DNA from 4 places in the Phytobacter sp. V91 genome. Region 1 is predicted to be linked to each of the others. Evidence: predicted binding sites of a transcription regulator. Region 1 holds the regulator's gene; each other region holds the start of a gene.
What was found. The regulator CRP, encoded in region 1, controls carbon source genes, mostly activating them, when cyclic AMP is high. The targets are predictions, from matches to a motif close to ATGTGANNNNNNTCACAT.

Region 1 (4,670 bases):
GGCGCGTGATTTCCTGTATGCGGCGGCAGAAGAGGGTGTGATGGTACTGAACGCCGGGCCGGATGTAATGCGTTTTGCCCCGGCGCTGATCGTTGAAGATGCTGATATTGTTGAAGGTATGAATCGTTTTGCCCGCGCGGTGGCAAAAGTGATTAACGGCTAACGGCGTAAGCGACGTTTAAGCCAGATACCATGATGCGGGCGCTGACGACACGCCACCGATGAAATGGTGTGCATGGTGCTCAGATGCCCGAGAATACGCTGGAGATGTTGTTCCAGCGTGCTCACAGGACCCCGTGTCAGGGTCTCCGGCGCTTCCAGAATATTCACATCCCCTGAACTTCCCGCTCCGTCGTATTCCAGCCGCTGCTGACAACGTTGCAGCGCAATCTCACATGACTGCAAATAGCGTTGCGCCAGGTCCGGCGTCAGCATGGTGTGCTCCCGCGCCAGGGTGGTCATGGCGTTTATATGCTCAACAATAAACTGGCTGTGAGTGACCCACAGTTTCATATCCGACAGATAGCGCGTATCGAAGCCCGGCTCCTGCATCGCCTGATTAAGGGGGTTGAATAAGGCGTTGTGCGCCTGGTTGACGCGCATTCGTTGGTATGCCAGCGGCGTGACCTGCGGATCGTTGCTCAGGAGTAACTGGATAGCGTCCTGATACGTTTCCAGCGCATCATGGGCATTGCGTCGCAGCAGGCCGCTTTGCCATTGCGGCCACAGCCAGACAATGCCGCCAAAGGCTATCAGACAGCCAATCAGCGTATCGATAAGACGGGCGACGATAAATTGTTCGCCGTTGAGGGTCAGAAGCTGAAGCGTGTACACCGCCGTAAGGGTAAAGCCCACCATCGCCCAGCCGTAACTTTTGCGAATGATCAGATAGCTTATCAGGGTGACAATCAGCATGGTGACCAGCGTGTAGCCTTCCGGTACATGGTAGTGCAACGTGGCTCCGGCGATGATTAACCCGGCCATTGTGCCTGCCGCCCGGTGCAAAATGCGCACTCGCGTTGCGCCATAGCCGTTTTGGGTGACAAACATCACGGTCATCATGATCCACCAGGGCTTGGGTAAATGCAGGGCACTGCCCATCAGGCTGGCGACGCTTAACATCACGCTGATGCGCGCAGCGTTGCGTAAGGCCGCGGACTTAAGAGATAAATAGCTTCTGAGTGCCGGTAGTAGCGGCAACCTGCGCTGCTTTTCCGCCATCAGATCGCGAATATAGAGGGGGCGCTGCGTTCGCAAAACCCGGGCGATTTGGCTGAAGTGCCAGGCGCAAAACTGCCCCACCGGGTTATCAGGATGCTGGTGGGCGATTTTCTCCAGCGCGCTGATTTGTTTATCCATACTGAAGCGCTGGGGGTAACGGTGATAGAGAATATCGTCGGCAATGACCCTCAGCCTGGCCGCGACGGTCTGCGCGTTCCAGCGGATCACTTCTTCGGCATGGCTGCGTTCGACCAGCGCCTGCACTTCCTGAGGCTGATGCAAGCTGACGGCTATATGCTCCTGCAAATCGAGCGCCATCTGAAAGACACGAAGCAGCCGCTTGTAGTCACCATTATGATTCGCAGCCAGCATATGCAGTTGCTGATAACACTGACTAATCATATCCACGGCCTTTTGCTGGCGGGCCAGTAGCGGCGGCAGCGCTTTTTCCGGATCCGCATGCTGGGTCAGCAGGCTGTATTTTGCTTCGCAGTAATCGGCCAGTTGCCGGTACAGCAAACTTAAGGATTCGCGAAGCGGTTGCTCCCGCCAGAACCAAAAGGCGTTAAACGCGCCGTACCACAGGGTGCCGAGACTGTAGATCAACAGCGGTTCCCAGACCGGCATATTGCCCGCAAGGCTCAGAGTAAAGATGGCGGCGATCAGTGAGGCGGGTAGTAACCTGCCATGTAGCGCACTGATTTCCGCGGTCACCCCAAGAATGAGCGTCATCATCGTCAGAATAAGAGGCAACGGGACATTTTCGAAGAGTAAAAATTGCACCGCGAGGCTGCTACCGGCGAAAAGCGAACCGCCAATAATCACCCGTTTAAAAAAGCGTTTATGCGGGGTGTCGAGACCGGCAATGTTGCAACAGGCGGGAACTAACGAGAAGAGAAGACCGAGATCCAGTCGGCCGACAATCAGACCAACGGTCACCGGCAGACATAACACCAGCGTTTGTCGCAGTGCATAGTTGATTTCGGGGTGGTAAATCAGCCTGCGCCACATAGAAACAAAAACGGCGCATTACCTATGATAATGCACCGTTCGAAGACTTAACGTGTTCCGTACACGACAATGGTTTTACCGTGGGCGGAGATCAGGTTCTGATCTTCCAGCATCTTCAGGATGCGGCCTACGGTTTCGCGAGAACAGCCCACGATCTGACCAATCTCCTGACGGGTTATTTTAATTTGCATACCGTCCGGGTGAGTCATTGCGTCGGGTTGTTTTGCCAGATTCAGTAACGTCTGAGCAATACGGCCTGTTACATCGAGGAAAGCGAGGTTGCCGACTTTTTCCGATGTCACTTGCAGGCGACGCGCCATCTGCGAAGACAGACGCATCAGAATATCCGGGTTTACCTGGATCAGCTGACGGAATTTTTTGTAGGAAATTTCGGCCACTTCACAAGCAGTCTTGGCGCGTACCCATGCACTACGCTCCTGACCTTCTTCGAAAAGCCCCAGTTCACCGATAAAATCACCCTGATTCAGGTAAGAGAGGATCATCTCTTTCCCTTCTTCATCCTTGATGAGCACTGCCACTGAGCCTTTGACGATGTAATACAACGTTTCCGCTTTTTCACCCTGGTGAATCAGCGTGCTCTTCGACGGGTACTTATGAATGTGGCAATGAGACAAGAACCATTCGAGAGTCGGGTCTGTTTGCGGTTTGCCAAGCACCATGCGCGGTTATCCTCTGTTATAAGCTGGCTCCAGACTCAGGATCTGCACCCTGCATCTGGGGTTGCAATCTGTCTTCCCGATACTTGGGAAGTGAACCGTCAGACGTGTCTGCGGCCTCTAATATATATAGTCCTCTGCATACATGCAGTACGTCTATGTATCACTGTAGCATCCAGACTGTTTTAGCATAGCTTTTGCCGCCTGTCTCCTGGTGTCTCGCTTCAGCTTGACGCAGGTCGCCTTCCGTTGCGCCTTTTCTTATGTACGCGTAATCTGTAGAGAAAATTGCTACTCCGGAGTGAATCAAAATGCATGCACGTGTGAAATGGGTTGAAGGGTTAACGTTCCTTGGCGAGTCCGCATCAGGGCACCAAATTTTGATGGATGGAAACTCTGGCGACAAAGCCCCAAGCCCGATGGAGATGGTGCTGATGGCGGCTGGCGGCTGCAGCGCTATCGATGTTGTATCTATTCTGCAAAAAGGTCGCCACGATGTGACGGACTGCGAAGTGAAACTGACGTCTGAGCGTCGTGAAGAAGCGCCTCGTCTGTTTACCCATATCAACCTGCACTTTATTGTGACGGGAAAAGAGCTGAAAGATGCGGCGGTATCGCGTGCAGTGGATCTCTCTGCTGAGAAGTACTGCTCGGTGGCGCTGATGCTGGAAAAAGCGGCGAACATCACTCATACATATGAAGTGATTGAAGCCTGACTGGATAAGGGCATTGTAGGTTCTGATGCCCTGCTCTGGCCCTCTCCTGCGAGGGGAGGGCGCTGAAATTACGCTATCGTTCTGCCTTCCATCAGCCGCTGTACCAGCGGTGTCATGATCAGCTCCATCGCCAGCCCCATTTTGCCGCCCGGAACCACCAGCGTATTCATATGAGAAATAAACGAGCCCTGCAGCATTGCCAGCAGCCAGGGATAATCAATCCCCTCAAGGTTACGGAAATGGATCACCACAAAGCTTTCATCCAGTGATGGAATAACCTTGGCGGCGAACGGGTTTGAGGTATCAACGGTGGGAACGCGCTGGAAGTTAATATGGGTGCGGGAAAACTGCGGCGTAATGAAGTTGATATAGTCTTCCATTGAGCGCACGACAGAGTCCATCACTGCTTCACGGGAGTGGCCGCGTTCGCTGGTATCCCGCACCAGTTTCTGCATCCACTCCAGATTGACAATAGGAACCACGCCGACCAGCAGATCCACATGCCGCGCAACGTCATGCTGTGGCGTGACTACGCCGCCGTGCAAACCTTCATAGAAAAGGACATCCGTGGGTTCAGGAAGGGGCTGCCAGGGGGTAAATGTGCCTGGCACCTGGTTCCACGGAACCGCTTCATCATAGGTGTGAAGGTATTTTCGCGACTGACCTTTCCCGGTTTGCCCGTAGTCGATAAAGGTGCTTTCCAGCAGACCAAAATCATTGGCTTCCGGGCCAAAGTAGCTGATATGTCGGCCTAAATCGCGCGCTTTACGGATGGCCATGTCCATCTCTGGCCGGGTGAAACGATGGAAACTGTCGCCTTCGACTTCGGCGGCGTGCAGATTCAACTGGGCGAAAATTTTACGAAACGCCAGGCTGGTGGTGGTGGTTCCTGCCCCACTGGAGCCCGTTACGGCAATAACCGGATGTTTTGCAGACATAGTTGCTCCATGAAAAAGCGAGTATTTTCGCCGGGATCCTGTTACTCGCGAAACTGCGCGCGCGGCATAATGTTGACGCTTTCGTGTAACTCTGACCACACCAGCAC
Region 2 (4,670 bases), on a different contig from region 1:
CTGCTGTTCTGCAAGTAGACGCAGGCTGGCTTTCACCTGAGTATTGTCGCGGCCAGTCAGAAAGCGGTGCAGTCCGCTGTCCCAGGCTTTCAGGTCGATCATTGCCCCGTCGCAAAGCGGCATCAGTTTTTGCCAGCCCGTCTCACTGAGCATGCCGTTGCTGTCCACAAGCTTTGTGAGGTGGCCCAGTGTCTTGCTGGTCTTCAGGGCGGTAAAGAGGGCGATCAGGAAGGGGAGTTGGGTGGTTGCTTCCCCGCCGCTGACCGTGATGCCTTCAATAAACATTGCCGCTTTTTGGATCTGCGCCAGCACCGCATCCAGGCTGAGTGTGAGCGCCATCGGCGTGGATTGTTGCGGGCAGAGCCGCAGGCAGGTGTCGCACTGCTGGCATGCGGCAGCCTCCCAGTTCACATTGCCGTTTGCCAGAGATAATGCGCCATGCGGGCAGGCCGGAACGCAGTGGGCGCAGTGATTACAACGACCGATAGTCCACGGATTATGGCAATTTTTACAGTTCAGATTGCAGCCCTGTAAAAACAGGGCCAGGCGACTGCCTGGCCCGTCAACACAGGAAAACGGAATGATTTTACTGACTAAAGCGCATCTGTTGTTCATGGCTGACCACGCGAGGCTGTCGTTCAAGGATGCGGGTATTACGTGCGGCCTCTTCCCCAAGCCAGGTGGTATTGGTACGCGAGCCCTCATCGCGGAATTTTTGCAGATCGGACAGACGCACCATATAGCCCGTCACCCGAACCAGGTCGTTACCGCTGACGTTGGCGGTGAACTCACGCATTCCTGCCTTAAACGCGCCAAGACACAGCTGTACCACGGCCTGGGGATTACGTTTCACCGTCTCATCGAGCGTGAGGATATCGCTGATACCGGAGGTGTAGCAGGCGTGGTGCGGGGCGACGGTTAACAGGTGAGTAATAGGATCGGGTTCGTCGCCGTAGGGCAGACGCGCGCCCGGCGTAGTGTCGGTATCTGAGCTAATGCCGGACTGGGCATGCAGCATCGCCCGATTCTTCCAGCCGTGCTTCACGGGGGTGTTTTCAACAAATTCGGCCAGCCGTTCGCTGATGGTATATGCCAGCGCATTGGCTTCCATATCCTTACCGTAGCGTAAGTTGAGGCCTGAGCGATCGCAGAGCAGGTTAACCGCTTCGGCCAGCCCGTACATACCAAACATCGGTGCAAAACGTTGCGGGTCAATCAGCCCTTCTTTGACCAGGAAGCTATGCTCAAAGAAGCCCGATTGCTGATACAGGAAATCACAACGCGCATTGATGACGGCCATCTGCTGCCGGCAGTAGTAAGGCAGGGTGTTATTGATAAAATCCTCAGCATCCTGACTGCGCTGCGCGATGGCTTTCAGATTCAGGCGCACCAGGGTGCTGCCGCCCCCTGCCAGCGGCAGTGAGTTGTAACAACTGACGATGCCATATCCACCTTTTGTGAAAATTTTATCATTTACCGGGCCGTTGGCGATATGGGGTTTGCTGCACTCACAGATATTTTTGCCGACCTCGAGTAGCAAATCATCCGGTGTAATTTGCGGGTCATAAATAAACGTCAGATTAGGCGCAACCTGCTTCAGTTCAGCATCTGCTCGTAAAATTGCGCGTGTGACTGGCGTATCAGCCGGGCCGATGTTGGCATGCATAAAAGCATCCGGCAGGGTTCTGTCCAGATAACGCCAGAAACGTTTTATTCGAATATCGATTTCTTCTTGTGTTAGAATTCTAACATATGGTTGCAGAATCACATCCAGTTGACCCAGATAGACGGGCATTGATGTGACGGAAGGAACATGGTGATAGAGGATTGTCAGCATCGACAGAGCATCGTCGAGATCTGTTGCGGCCTCCAGCTCCAGCCAGGCTGATCCATTGGCGAGAAACTTCGCATAATCCGGCAGCACGTAGCGTGGTTTATAAGGGGCATGGCCTTCGAACATATCGCAAATTGTCCCTTCTTCCAGTGCTGCTCGCGCGCTATCCGGTAGCGCAGGGTAGGGAAGATTATTCTCTGCCTCCAGCGCCAGAAAGTGACGTTTTTGCGCGGGAGTGAGCGCGGAACTGGTGACGATTTGCTGGCAGCGCGACAGGTGAGATGAATCAACAGATGTGGACATATTCGCTCCTCTTATTCCTTAAGTGGTGAGTGAAGTGTAGATAACCCACGACCAGCCCCTCTTGATCCATATGCGCTAAAGGGTCGGTAAACGGCTCTTTTAAGCATGAAAATTTGATGAATGTCTCATTATGGTTTTGCAAATATGAATTTCGTTTTCATTAACTGTGATGAGTGTCGATGTGTAACGACGGGTAAATGTTAGAATAATAACAGGCCCGAATTAAATCGGCGGTTGCCGACGGAGAAAGCTATGACTGATTTAACTGCAAGCAGCCTGCGTGCATTGAAATTGATGGACCTGACCACGCTGAATAACGATGACACCAATGAAAAAGTCATCGCCCTGTGCCATCAGGCGAAAACCCCGGTCGGGACGACCGCCGCGATTTGTATCTATCCACGTTTTATCCCGATTGCGCGTAAGACTCTCAATGAGCAGGGCACGCCGGAGGTTCGCATCGCCACCGTCACTAACTTCCCGCACGGTAATGATGATATCGGGATTGCGCTGGCAGAGACCCGTGCCGCCATCGCCTATGGCGCAGATGAAGTCGATGTGGTCTTCCCGTACCGCGCGCTGATCGCGGGCAATGAGCAGGTTGGTTTTGATCTGGTGAAAGCCTGTAAAGAAGCCTGTGCCGCGGCAAACGTGTTACTGAAAGTGATTATCGAAACCGGTGAACTGAAAGAAGAGCAGCTTATCCGTAAAGCTTCCGAAATCGCTATTAAGGCGGGCGCTGACTTTATCAAAACCTCTACCGGTAAAGTGCCGGTCAACGCGACCCCGGAAAGCGCGCGCATTATGCTGGAAGTGATCCGTGATATGGGCGTGGCGAAAACCGTAGGCTTTAAACCGGCCGGCGGCGTGCGTAGCGCCGAAGACGCGCAGCAGTATCTGGCCACTGCCGACGATGTGTTGGGTGCTGACTGGGCGGATGCGCGCCACTACCGCTTTGGTGCCTCCAGCCTGCTTGCCAGCCTGCTTAAAGCGCTGGGCCATGGCGACGGTAAGAGCGCAAGCAGCTACTAATTACTCGTCATACTTCAACCCGCAGGTGCGTTAGCTGCACTCCCTCACCCCAGTCACTTACTGTAGTAAGCTCCTGGGGATGAGCTCAATTGCCGCCTTCCTGCGACTTGAATTATTTAGAGTAATCATTCATTGCGGTGGTTTTTCCGCCGCATTTAACCTGATTCCTCAGGGGGGTACCGTGTTTCTCGCTCAAGAAATTATTCGTAAAAAACGTGATGGTCACGCGCTCAGTGATGAAGAGATCCGTTTCTTTATTAATGGCATTCGTGATAACACCGTTTCCGAAGGGCAAATTGCCGCTCTGGCAATGACCATTTTCTTCCACGACATGGCTATTGAGGAGCGCGTTTCGCTGACCATGGCGATGCGAGACTCGGGTTCCGTCCTTGACTGGAAGAGCCTCAACCTCAACGGCCCTATTGTTGACAAACACTCCACCGGCGGCGTTGGCGATGTGACATCGCTGATGCTCGGGCCGATGGTGGCTGCATGTGGCGGCTACATTCCGATGATCTCCGGGCGCGGTCTGGGTCACACCGGCGGTACGCTGGATAAACTTGAAGCCATCCCCGGCTTTGATATTTTCCCGGATGACAGCCGTTTTCGCGACATCATCAAAAACGTCGGCGTGGCGATTATCGGGCAGACCAATTCTCTGGCCCCGGCTGACAAGCGCTTTTATGCCACTCGCGACATCACGGCAACCGTCGATTCTATTCCGTTAATTACCGCCTCAATCCTGGCCAAGAAACTGGCAGAAGGACTGGATGCGCTGGTGATGGACGTTAAAGTCGGCAGCGGCGCATTTATGCCAACCCCTGAACTGTCTGCCGAACTGGCGCAGTCGATTGTGGGTGTGGCAAACGGTGCGGGCGTTCGCACCACCGCGCTGCTTACCGATATGAACCAGGTACTGGCCTCCAGCGCAGGCAATGCGGTGGAAGTGCGTGAAGCCGTGCGCTTCCTGACCGGCGATTACCGTAACCCGCGCCTGTTTGATGTCACCATGGCGCTGTGCGTGGAGATGCTGATTTCCGGCAAGCTGGCGGAAAATGATGCGCAGGCTCGGGCCAAATTACAGGCGGTGCTGGATAACGGCAAAGCGGCGGAAATCTTTGGCCGCATGGTTGCGGCGCAAAACGGCCCGACCGATTTCGTCGAAAACTACGACAATTACTTACCCACTGCGATGCTCAGCAAAGCGGTGTACGCAGACCACGAAGGCGTGGTAGGGCAGATGGACACCCGCGCGTTGGGGATGGCGGTGGTTGCTATGGGCGGCGGTCGCCGTCAGGCCTCTGACGCCATTGACTACAGCGTTGGTTTTACCGATATGGCCCGTCTGGGCGACGCAGTCGACGGGCAGCGCCCACTCGCCGTTATTCATGCGAAAGACGAAACCAGCTGGCAGGATGCGGCAAATGCAATAAAAGCCGCGATTGTGATCGCCGATGAAGCGCCGAAAGAAACGCCAACGGTGTGGCGGCGCATTACCGAT
Region 3 (4,670 bases), on a different contig from region 1:
CGGTAGATGAAGGCATTGAACAGCTGTTCAATCCCCGCATTCACCAGGGGCTTAAAGGGCATATAAACTCCCGTCAGAACTTATAGCCACGATGCAGCGCAACAACACCCGCGGTCAGATTGTAGTAATCCACGTTTTCAAAACCTGCGCCCTGCATCATCGCCTTCAGGGTTTCCTGATCGGGATGCATACGGATAGATTCCGCCAGATAGCGATAGCTCCCGGCATCACTGGCAACCAGTTGACCAATGCGCGGCAGCACATGGAAAGAGTAGGCGTCGTAGACTTTACTTAGCGGCTCGATGATCGGCTTAGAGAATTCCAGCACCAGCAGGCGTCCACCAGGCTTGAGCACCCGGTACATAGAGCGCAGCGCTTTCTCTTTTTCGGTAACGTTACGCAGACCGAAGGAGATGGTGATGCAATCAAAGGTATTGTCCGGGAAGGGCAGCGCTTCAGCGTTGGCCTGCACGTATTCAACATTGCCAATAATGCCGATATTACGCAGCTTTTCGCGTCCCATCTTCAGCATGGAGTCGTTGATATCCGCCAACACCACCTGACCCGTTTCCCCCACCAGACGGGAGAATTTCGCCGTCAGATCGCCGGTACCGCCCGCCAGGTCGAGGACTTTTTGCCCGCGACGCACGCCACTGCAATCGATGGTGAAGCGTTTCCATAAACGATGGATGCCCATAGACATCAAATCATTCATGACATCATATTTTGCAGCGACAGAATGGAAAACGTGCGCCACCATATCGGCTTTCTGATCTTTAGCGACAGTCTGAAAACCAAAGTGCGTCGTCTCTTTTGAATCTTCCGCCATCTTAGTGCCTGCTATTGAAGAAATTGTCCGTGAAGTGTAACAGATTGGGCGCAATTGCCCTACGTTTCAACCTTAGCGAGATGTATCGTATGAGGGGAAATGGAAACAAAAAGAATCAAGGCCGGGCAAGCCGGCCTTTTCTGTATGGCGCCAGAATCAAACCAGACGGCGCGCCGCTTCCACAACGATTTTCACCGCATGGCTTTCGGTTTGCTTCATAGTCTCGGCGTTCGGAATCTCCTGCTGGGTACGGTTAACGATAACGCCAGCCACCATCCCCGCACGCAATCCCTGGCTTGAACACATGGTCAGCAGCGTGGCGGACTCCATTTCATAGTTCATCACGCCCATTGACTGCCACTCTTCCATTGAGCCTTTGTAGCGGTTAACCACGCGGCCAGAGAAGGTGTCATAACGTTCCTGACCCGGATAGAAGGTGTCAGAAGAGGCGGTTACGCCGATATGGGTGGTTGCCCCCACCTCTTTCGCCGCCGCCACCAGTGCGGTGGTGCACTCAAAGTCAGCCACTGCTGGATATTCCATCGGCGCGAAATGCAGGCTGGCGCCATCGAGGCGAACAGAGGCGGTCGTCACCAGCACATCGCCAACGTTGATATGTGGCTGAATAGCGCCGGTAGTCCCCACGCGCAGGAAAGTACGAATACCAAGCTGTGCCAGCTCTTCAACGGCAATAGATGTCGACGGACCACCGATACCGGTGGAGCAGACGATAACCGCTTTGCCATCAAGCTCAGCACGCCAGGAGGTGAACTCGCGATGGGATGCCAGCTTAACCGGCTTATCCATCAGCGCGGCGATCTTTTCCACACGCTCCGGATCGCCAGGGACGATAGCCAGGGTAGCCCCTTGTAAATCGTTTTTGGTGAGGCCGAGATGAAAAACATCAGACTTGGACATAAAAAACTCCTCGGTGGTCAGGTTTAGTCAGGAGAAGCAAAAAGGTACTTTACAGAAGAGACGCAACTATTTTCGTGACGGAGATCGCCACGATAATATTTGTTTGCATAACATTTCCATAAAATAGTGATAAACATCACATTATCATACTACCGCATTCAACCTTGCTCCAAAGATAGCTCTTTTCAGGCAGGAAGGTTTGCCCTTGATGGGACTATAGTTACTAAAGCGCGAATCCAGGGTACAGACAATTAAAGGTATGGAGAATGCTATGACAACAAACACACTGCCGGGCTATGCTCCCGCGGCTTCACCTCACTCATCCACCCCATTGCACACCCCTGTAGATGCCATCATCGCTGGCGAAACCACCATCCCTACCCAGGGCGACAGCATGCCTGCATACCATGCGCGGCCTAAAAATGCGCTCAGTTCGCTGCCGGTGGTGCTGGTGATTCAGGAAATTTTCGGGGTCCATGAGCACATTCGCGACCTGTGTCGCCGCCTTGCCCTGGAAGGCTATCTTGCCGTCGCCCCGGAGCTCTATTTTCGTCAGGGCAGCCCTGATGATTATGCCGATATTCAGACCCTTTATGAGGGCCTGGTGATGAAAGTCCCCGACGCTCAGGTGCTCGCCGACCTCGATCACGTCGCCAACTGGGCCGCGCGTAACGGGGGAGATGCGCAACGACTACTGGCGACTGGTTTTTGCTGGGGAGGACGAATTGCCTGGCTGTATGCCGCGCATAATCCGCAATTAAAAGCCGCGGTCGCCTGGTACGGAAAGCTGTCAGGACAAAAATCCCTGAACTCACCAAAACACCCGGTGGATATTGCCGTCGATCTCAGCGCGCCGGTGCTCGGTTTATATGGCGCAAGGGATACCGGCATTCCTCTGGATACTGTCGACACCATGCGTCAGGCATTGCGTGCCGCCAATGCCCGCGCAGAGATTATTGTTTATCCGGATGCCGGCCATGCGTTCAATGCCGACTATCGCCCCAGCTATCACGAAGAATCAGCCAAAGATGGCTGGCAGCGCATGCTGGACTGGTTTGCCAGAACCGGTGCGACATCAGCGAACTAATAAGGATTCCGTGAGCGGGACTATCTGCCACTCTTCTTCGGTTTTGCCCGGTGAGATCCACATAGGCACTACATTCCCCACCCGATCGCCGTAGGGGGTACCGCTGGCGTAGTAGCGAATAACGCGAAAGACGCCGGAATGCGCCACGACAAGCGGTATCTCGTACTGTTCCAGCAGACCATTGAGTGAATCCGTCACCCTGGAGCTGAAGGTTTCCCAGCTTTCCCCCCAGGGAGGGGTGCTTTCATAAGGCGGGAGTTCGCTGATGGGACGATTTTCAATTAAACCCCAGTCACGTTCACGCAGGCCATCAACCACCGTATGAGGTGCGCCCGGCAGGGCCAGTTCGAGGGTTCGGCGGGCGCGCTGCAATGAACTGACCGCAATACCACTCCAGTTCCATGTGCTAAGTAAAGGGGCGGCGGCCAGCGCCTGTCTTTCCCCCTCTTCCGTTAGCGGCACATCCGTGCGTCCTCCAATCAACTTATCACGATTTAACGGCGTTTCGCCGTGGCGAACAAAGACAAAAGGCTTACATATCAGTGACATTAATCTGTTCCAAAATAGCTTTGCATCATAATTTCGCACCCCAGCGTTTGTTGCCAGTGCAACACATCATCGATCGGCGTAAATAACGGGAACAGTCGCCGGCACGCCAGCGCGGCGACCAGTTTCTGTAAGCAACGCAGGGTGGGGTGCACGTTCCAGCGACAAAATTCCACCTCCCCGTCCAGCCACTGCTGCCGGGCCACGCGGTTCAGGTGGCCGGTAAACAGCGTGCGATGGTGAAAATCACTGCGGGCACGCAGCTCTCCCGCCATACCACTCTGGCCATCAGGATCGGCTGCCAGCACCACGCCAGCTTGCAAAGAAAAGGGTAGCAGAACCTGTAACAATTGCCGCAGTTCGGCCTCCACACCCGGGCGCAAGCTCCCGTCGTTGTGCGCTGCCATTTGCTCAAGCATCGCCATACAGGGCGCGTCGAGGGCGATATCGTAACGTCCGCTGCGCGCCAGCAATAACGCCAGCTCCACCGCACGTCCGGAAGGCGGCACCGGACAAAGTCCGGGAAGAGAGAGCAGGCTCTGCAATTTATCCCACTGCGTGTGCCGGGCGACGTCGTACAGACCATAAGAAGCATCCACCAGCGCTATCTGCGCAGGCGGCGGCATAGCAAAATGAAACAACGAGGACTCCATGCTGATGTCGCCGCTGTAAAAAATGCCCCCCGCCATCGCGAGATGGAACCAGACGCCCCCCAGGGCATGCCCGCAGCTGCCGGTGGTAACGGTGATATCAGCAAGTTGAAATTGCCCGCGCACCGGAATAAGCCGAATGTCATAGCCTGCCGGTAACGCCTGAGCCGTGGTTTTCGTGCAGTACACCGCCAGCCCCGGCGGCAGCCTCTCAAGGCCCGCAATATGATCCACATGATCGTGGCTCAACAACACCGCATCGAGATTCTCCGGTACCGGCCAGAGATCCGCATCAGGCTCCAGCCCCCCTCCGGCATCGAGTAAAATTCGCTGCTGTGGCGTGGCGATAAGGATCGCCGCCGGCGCTTTGCCGTTCAGCCCGCTGATAACCTCAATACTTACCGTCACGCCGCCTCCAGCCGCCAGCCCTGTAACAGGCGAACGCCCGTGCATTGTTGTTCACGCAGCGGTGAGTGATGGAAAGCGCTCAGAGTTTGCCCGTCCTGCAAGCGTAGCGCCAGTAAATAGCGCTCCCCCTGGAAAATACAGCTCTCCACCGTCGCAGCAAGACCATTATCAGTGACCTGGACATGCTCGGGGCGAATCAACACCTGCTGGCGCGGTCCGTTATGACCGCAGG
Region 4 (4,670 bases), on a different contig from region 1:
TATAGCTTTGCAGCGCGTTATCGCCGCTCAGCAGCAGATAATTGACCTTGCCGCTGTTATAAGCATTTAACGCGCCCTGAATACGGTAGCGGTAATACTGGTTAATGACTCCGGTACGGTAATATTTTGCGGTACCCAGAACCACGCCCACCTGACGCCATGGGAGATCCTGTAAGTCATCATAGATATAGGGGGCGGTTTTCCAGCTCATCCAACGGTCTAAGCCGAGCGCAGTCAACAGCAGTAAGCCGATAAGGACCAACAGACTGTATATAAAACGCTTCAACATGCAGACAAGCTCGATACGGGATTAAATTTCACTCAAGGCTACTTTACCCGCCCCGCAAGCGCAAGAAACGGGCGTTCAATTGCGGTCTTTTTCACCACTGCGGGCGCTAAAACCCGCAGGGGAAAATCAGGCGAGAAGCTCGCGCTCAACGTTCTGACAGCCTAATGCGCGCAGGGTGGCAACCGTTGCATCCCACTGGGTCAGAGGGGCATCTGCTTTTTCTGCGAGTACGGCGCGTTGCATATCCGGGTAGTCATAGCCACTGAGGCTCATCAGGTTCAGCGCTCCCTGAAGCGGCGGCAGCGTCGGGTTGAAGGCGGCATTTTCCGCATAGCTGCCACTGAAGATTTGCCCGTCACTGCACTCGATGGCTACGCCGGAAGGGGAGTGGCTGTAAGGGCTATGGCTTTTGTTGGCCGCGATGATTGCCGCCCGGGCGAGCGCATCGCCGCGCAGGCTGAAGCCATGATCCTGTTCATCGAGCAGCAGGGTTTTTATTTCAAGATCTTTTGGGCCGAAAGCATCGGGCAGATAATCGCCCAGCGTGTGCGGTTGACGGCCAGGCAGATTGATGCGCAGCGCCAGTCCGCTGTTCAGTTCATTCATAAACTGGCGGCAGTGTCCGCAGGGCGTGTAGTTAACGGTGACCGAGGCCAGCGCTTTTTCACCGCGTGACCACGCATGGCTGATGGCGCTTTGCTCCGCATGCACGGTTTGTTGCATGGTGGCGCCGATAAACTCCATATTGCCGCCAAAATACCAGTTTCCGCTTACGCCGCGGGCAATGGCGCCGACCTTAAAGCCAGAGAGATCGGTTCGCGCACAGGCGGCAGCGAGCGGCAACAGCGCAAAGGCCAGCGCCTCTTCGTCCATCCCGGTCGCGTCAAGCAGCCCTGAAACCTGTTCTGCGCTGAACATCGCCGGACAATGTGCGTCAGCGAGAAGCGGTGCCAGCGCGGTCTGTAAATTTTCCGCGAGAGCCGGAAACGCGGTGTGGAAACGTGAATGCATGGCGTTGCCTCATAACAATGTAATGGGATCGTAGTTTACGGGCCGATACAGCCTTTATATGTGATCAACATCTCACTGTATATGCAACTTATGAAATTCAAATTAAAAATGCGCGACGCATCGCAAATTTTAGCCCGCAATGGCGAGGATCAGCGGAAACAAAAAGGGTGCGATAAGCGACGTGATAATGCCGCAGATAACAAGCGCCAGCGAACTGAACGCGCCTTCCTGGTAATCAAGCTCGGAACAACGGGCGGTGCCAAGGGCATGAGATGCCGTACCCATTGCCAGCCCGCGGGCTGATTTGGTCTTAATTCTCATCAGATTCAGCAGGCTATGACCAAAAACCGCACCCAGTACGCCAACAAAAATCACGCACACGGCGCTGATTGCCGGGATCCCGCCAATGCTGCCGCCAACCGCCATGGCAATCGGCGTGGTCACTGATTTCGGCAGTACCGAAGCGGCAATTTCCGGTGTCGCTCCCATCATCAGCGCAATGACCGATCCGGTGACCATCGCCACGACGCTGCCGATAAAGCAGATCGTAATGATGGATTTCCAGCGCGCCCGGATTTGATGCAACTGCTCATAAAGCGGAAAGGCCAGTGCCACAACCGCTGGTTGCAGTAAGTCGTTGAGGATTTTACTGCCCTGAAAATAGTGATCGTAGGGAATACCGGTCAACAGCAGAAACGGAATAATGACCACCATGGCGACCAGCAGCGGGTTCAGCAACGGCATTTTAAAGCGTGCGGCGAGTTTACGGGCGGCGAAGAAAACCACCAGCGTCAAAGGTAGGGACCACCAGATATAGGCCATGATTATTGATTCTCTTTCTTGCCGACGACTTTACGTTCACCGTGCACCAGATGTGTGCTCCAGCTGACCACCAGGAAAACAATTAGCGTACTGATTGCGCAGGAGACCACGATCGGCCCGAACTGCGCGCGCAGCAGATCGTAATACTGCATAACACCAACGCCGATAGGGACAAACAGTAGCGCCATATAACGGATCAGCACATAGCAGCCTGGGTTCACCCATTTTGCTGGCAGTATTTGCAGCGCCAGCAGCACAAACAGGATCAGCATGCCGATAATACTGCCGGGGATAGTGATGGGGAGCAGCGAGGAGAGATAAATTCCCGCGTACAGGCAGGCATAAATAAGGATAAATGCCCGCAGATATTGCCAGATTATATTCAGTGATTGACTCATGGTGAAAACCCTTGATGAGATGCATTCATCATACAATTAATGCCTGAAATGTGCTACCGATCACATCATGAATTGTAAGCATACCAAATATTCCATTTTGGCACGTCAGGCATTACCCCAGGATCCTTCCCGCGCCTTATCATTCATCGCCCTGGCGGCAATGCTAATTTGCTGGGTCACTTCATTAATTGCGCGGCTGGCCACTCTGTCCTGGCGCATTACCCGGCCAAGGGTTCGTTGCAGCGGCGGCTCAAGTGGGTGGAGGCTCAGCCCGTCGCACTCCCCGGCCAGGCTGACGGCCATTCGTGGCACAATGCTATAGCCCAGCCCCGCGCGGACCATCCTTTTAATGGCTTCAATGCTGCCAAGCTCCATCACCGGGGCAATCTGCACTCCGGCGGTGAGAAACCAGTTATCAATCAACTGGCGCGTGCCGCTCCCGGATTCAAAGACGATCAGCGGCCGTTCTGCGCACTGCGCCGGCGTCAGGGCGGAGGTCGTTGTCTCATCGCCCGCCGCACCTATGACGACAAACTCATCATTCATGACTGGCGTGACATCAAGATTTTTACCCGCTGCCGGTAGGGTAACGAGGCCAATATCAATTCTGTTTTCCACAACAGCCCGGACAATGTCCTGGGTATTGCCGGTTCTGACCCCGACGGTCAGCTGCGGCCAGGCCTGGCGAAGGGCCTGCAATACCGCAGGCAGGAGGTGAATACAGACGGTTGCCCCGGTACCCAGCGTCAGGGTTCCGCTGAAAACTTGCTGATGCATCGCCACCGATTGCAGCGCCGTGCTGACGGCTTTTTCAATCACTTCGCCATGCTCCAGCAGGGTTATTCCGGCAGGCGTCGGGCGAATGCCGCGCCCGGTACGCTCAATCAGTCGCGTTTGCAGTGCGGCTTCAAGATGGCGTATCTGCAAACTCACCGCAGGTTGCGATAACCCCAGCACCTCGGCTGCGGCGGTAAAACTGCCCCGGCCGATCACCAGCCTGTAGGTTGCCAGTTGGTCAAGACTGAGTGTGGCCATCCAAAGTTTTCCTTATACGGGTGATAAGTGCCAACCCGTGTCTGAATATGCGGCTTACCGCTAGCCTGTCAGCAGTGATGAGCAGGAGTCAGACAATGGTAATTATTGAAGCAGAAGAACAACATATTCCGGGGATACACGCAATATACGCATGGCATGTCACCCATGGCAGCGCCTCTTTTGAAACCGAAGCCCCCAGCGCTGAAGAAATGCACGCCCGGCTGCGAAAAATGCGTGAGGCAGGCCTGCCGTGGTTTGTTTTCCTCGATGAAGGCGAGGTGAAAGGCTATTGCTATCTGTCACGCTACCGTACCCGTCATGCCTATCAGTTTACGCTGGAGAATTCTATCTATGTGGAGCAGCGCTTTCGCCACCGCGGGGTGGGGAAAGCGCTGCTGGCCAGGGCGATTGCATGGGCAGAAGCGCAGGGTTATCGGCAACTGGTCGCGGTGGTGGGCAACAGTGAAAATCAGGCCTCGCTGGCGCTGCATCAACGGGCCGGCTTTACCCTCACCGGAACCCTGAAAAACGTTGGCTTCAAGCATGGTCGCTGGCTGGATATTGTTATCCTGCAACGTACCCTCGGCGAAGGGGCGCTGACTCTGCCAGCCTGAACCTATGGTGTCTCAAAAGCGACGTTCCACCTTGACGTAAAATTACAATAACGATAATCATTTTCATTTAAACATAGCCTATGCTATATAAATTAGCACAGGCTATTTTCGTTTTTATTTTAATCACCTCCGGAGACTCCTGCATGTTGATAATGAGAAAAATTAAGGTGGTACTGCTCGGTTTACTGCTGACCGTTGTTGCAACAACCGTCCAGGCGGCAGAGAAATTTAAAGTGGTAACCACCTTTACGGTGATTGCCGATATGGCGAAAAACGTGGCGGGGGATGCAGCCGAGGTGACCTCTATCACCAAACCCGGCGCTGAAATTCATGAGTATCAGCCAACGCCGGGCGATATCAAACGGGCGCAGGGCGCACAGCTTATTCTGGCCAATGGCATGAACCTTGAGCTGTGGTTCCAGCGTTTCTATCAGCATCTGAACGGTGTGCCGGAAGTCGTCGTCACCACCGGTATTACGCCGATGGGCATCTCTGAAGGGC

Region 2: the regulator CRP is predicted to act here: its motif matches at 2,249-2,266, upstream of deoC (deoxyribose-phosphate aldolase).
Region 3: the regulator CRP is predicted to act here: its motif matches at 1,872-1,889, upstream of udp (uridine phosphorylase).
Region 4: the regulator CRP is predicted to act here: its motif matches at 2,569-2,586, upstream of ACSZO4_RS12275 (CidA/LrgA family protein).

Annotation. Positions count from the first base shown of each region.
Region 1 is NZ_CBFFRJ010000014.1:24,861-29,530, reverse strand. It holds gene argD (bifunctional acetylornithine/succinyldiaminopimelate transaminase) at 1-163, shown strand, start outside; gene ACSZO4_RS04695 (YccS/YhfK family putative transporter) at 160-2,232, opposite strand; gene crp (cAMP-activated global transcriptional regulator CRP) at 2,280-2,912, opposite strand; gene ACSZO4_RS04685 (OsmC family protein) at 3,221-3,625, shown strand; gene ACSZO4_RS04680 (phosphoribulokinase) at 3,694-4,563, opposite strand; gene ACSZO4_RS04675 (YheU family protein) at 4,605-4,670, opposite strand, start outside.
Region 2 is NZ_CBFFRJ010000082.1:11,128-15,797, forward strand. It holds gene ACSZO4_RS16635 (YjjW family glycine radical enzyme activase) at 1-615, opposite strand, end outside; gene ACSZO4_RS16640 (YjjI family glycine radical enzyme) at 587-2,137, opposite strand; gene deoC (deoxyribose-phosphate aldolase) at 2,390-3,169, shown strand; gene deoA (thymidine phosphorylase) at 3,351-4,670, shown strand, end outside.
Region 3 is NZ_CBFFRJ010000077.1:4,496-9,165, reverse strand. It holds gene ubiJ (ubiquinone biosynthesis protein UbiJ) at 1-62, opposite strand, end outside; gene ubiE (bifunctional demethylmenaquinone methyltransferase/2-methoxy-6-polyprenyl-1,4-benzoquinol methylase UbiE) at 74-829, opposite strand; gene udp (uridine phosphorylase) at 986-1,747, opposite strand; gene ACSZO4_RS16010 (dienelactone hydrolase family protein) at 2,019-2,834, shown strand; gene ACSZO4_RS16005 (histidine phosphatase family protein) at 2,823-3,383, opposite strand; gene ACSZO4_RS16000 (MBL fold metallo-hydrolase) at 3,383-4,438, opposite strand; gene ACSZO4_RS15995 (ABC transporter ATP-binding protein) at 4,435-4,670, opposite strand, start outside.
Region 4 is NZ_CBFFRJ010000050.1:11,819-16,488, reverse strand. It holds gene sanA (outer membrane permeability protein SanA) at 1-289, opposite strand, end outside; gene cdd (cytidine deaminase) at 416-1,300, opposite strand; gene ACSZO4_RS12280 (CidB/LrgB family autolysis modulator) at 1,430-2,125, opposite strand; gene ACSZO4_RS12275 (CidA/LrgA family protein) at 2,125-2,520, opposite strand; gene ACSZO4_RS12270 (LysR family transcriptional regulator) at 2,626-3,555, opposite strand; gene ACSZO4_RS12265 (N-acetyltransferase family protein) at 3,651-4,169, shown strand; gene ACSZO4_RS12260 (metal ABC transporter substrate-binding protein) at 4,313-4,670, shown strand, end outside.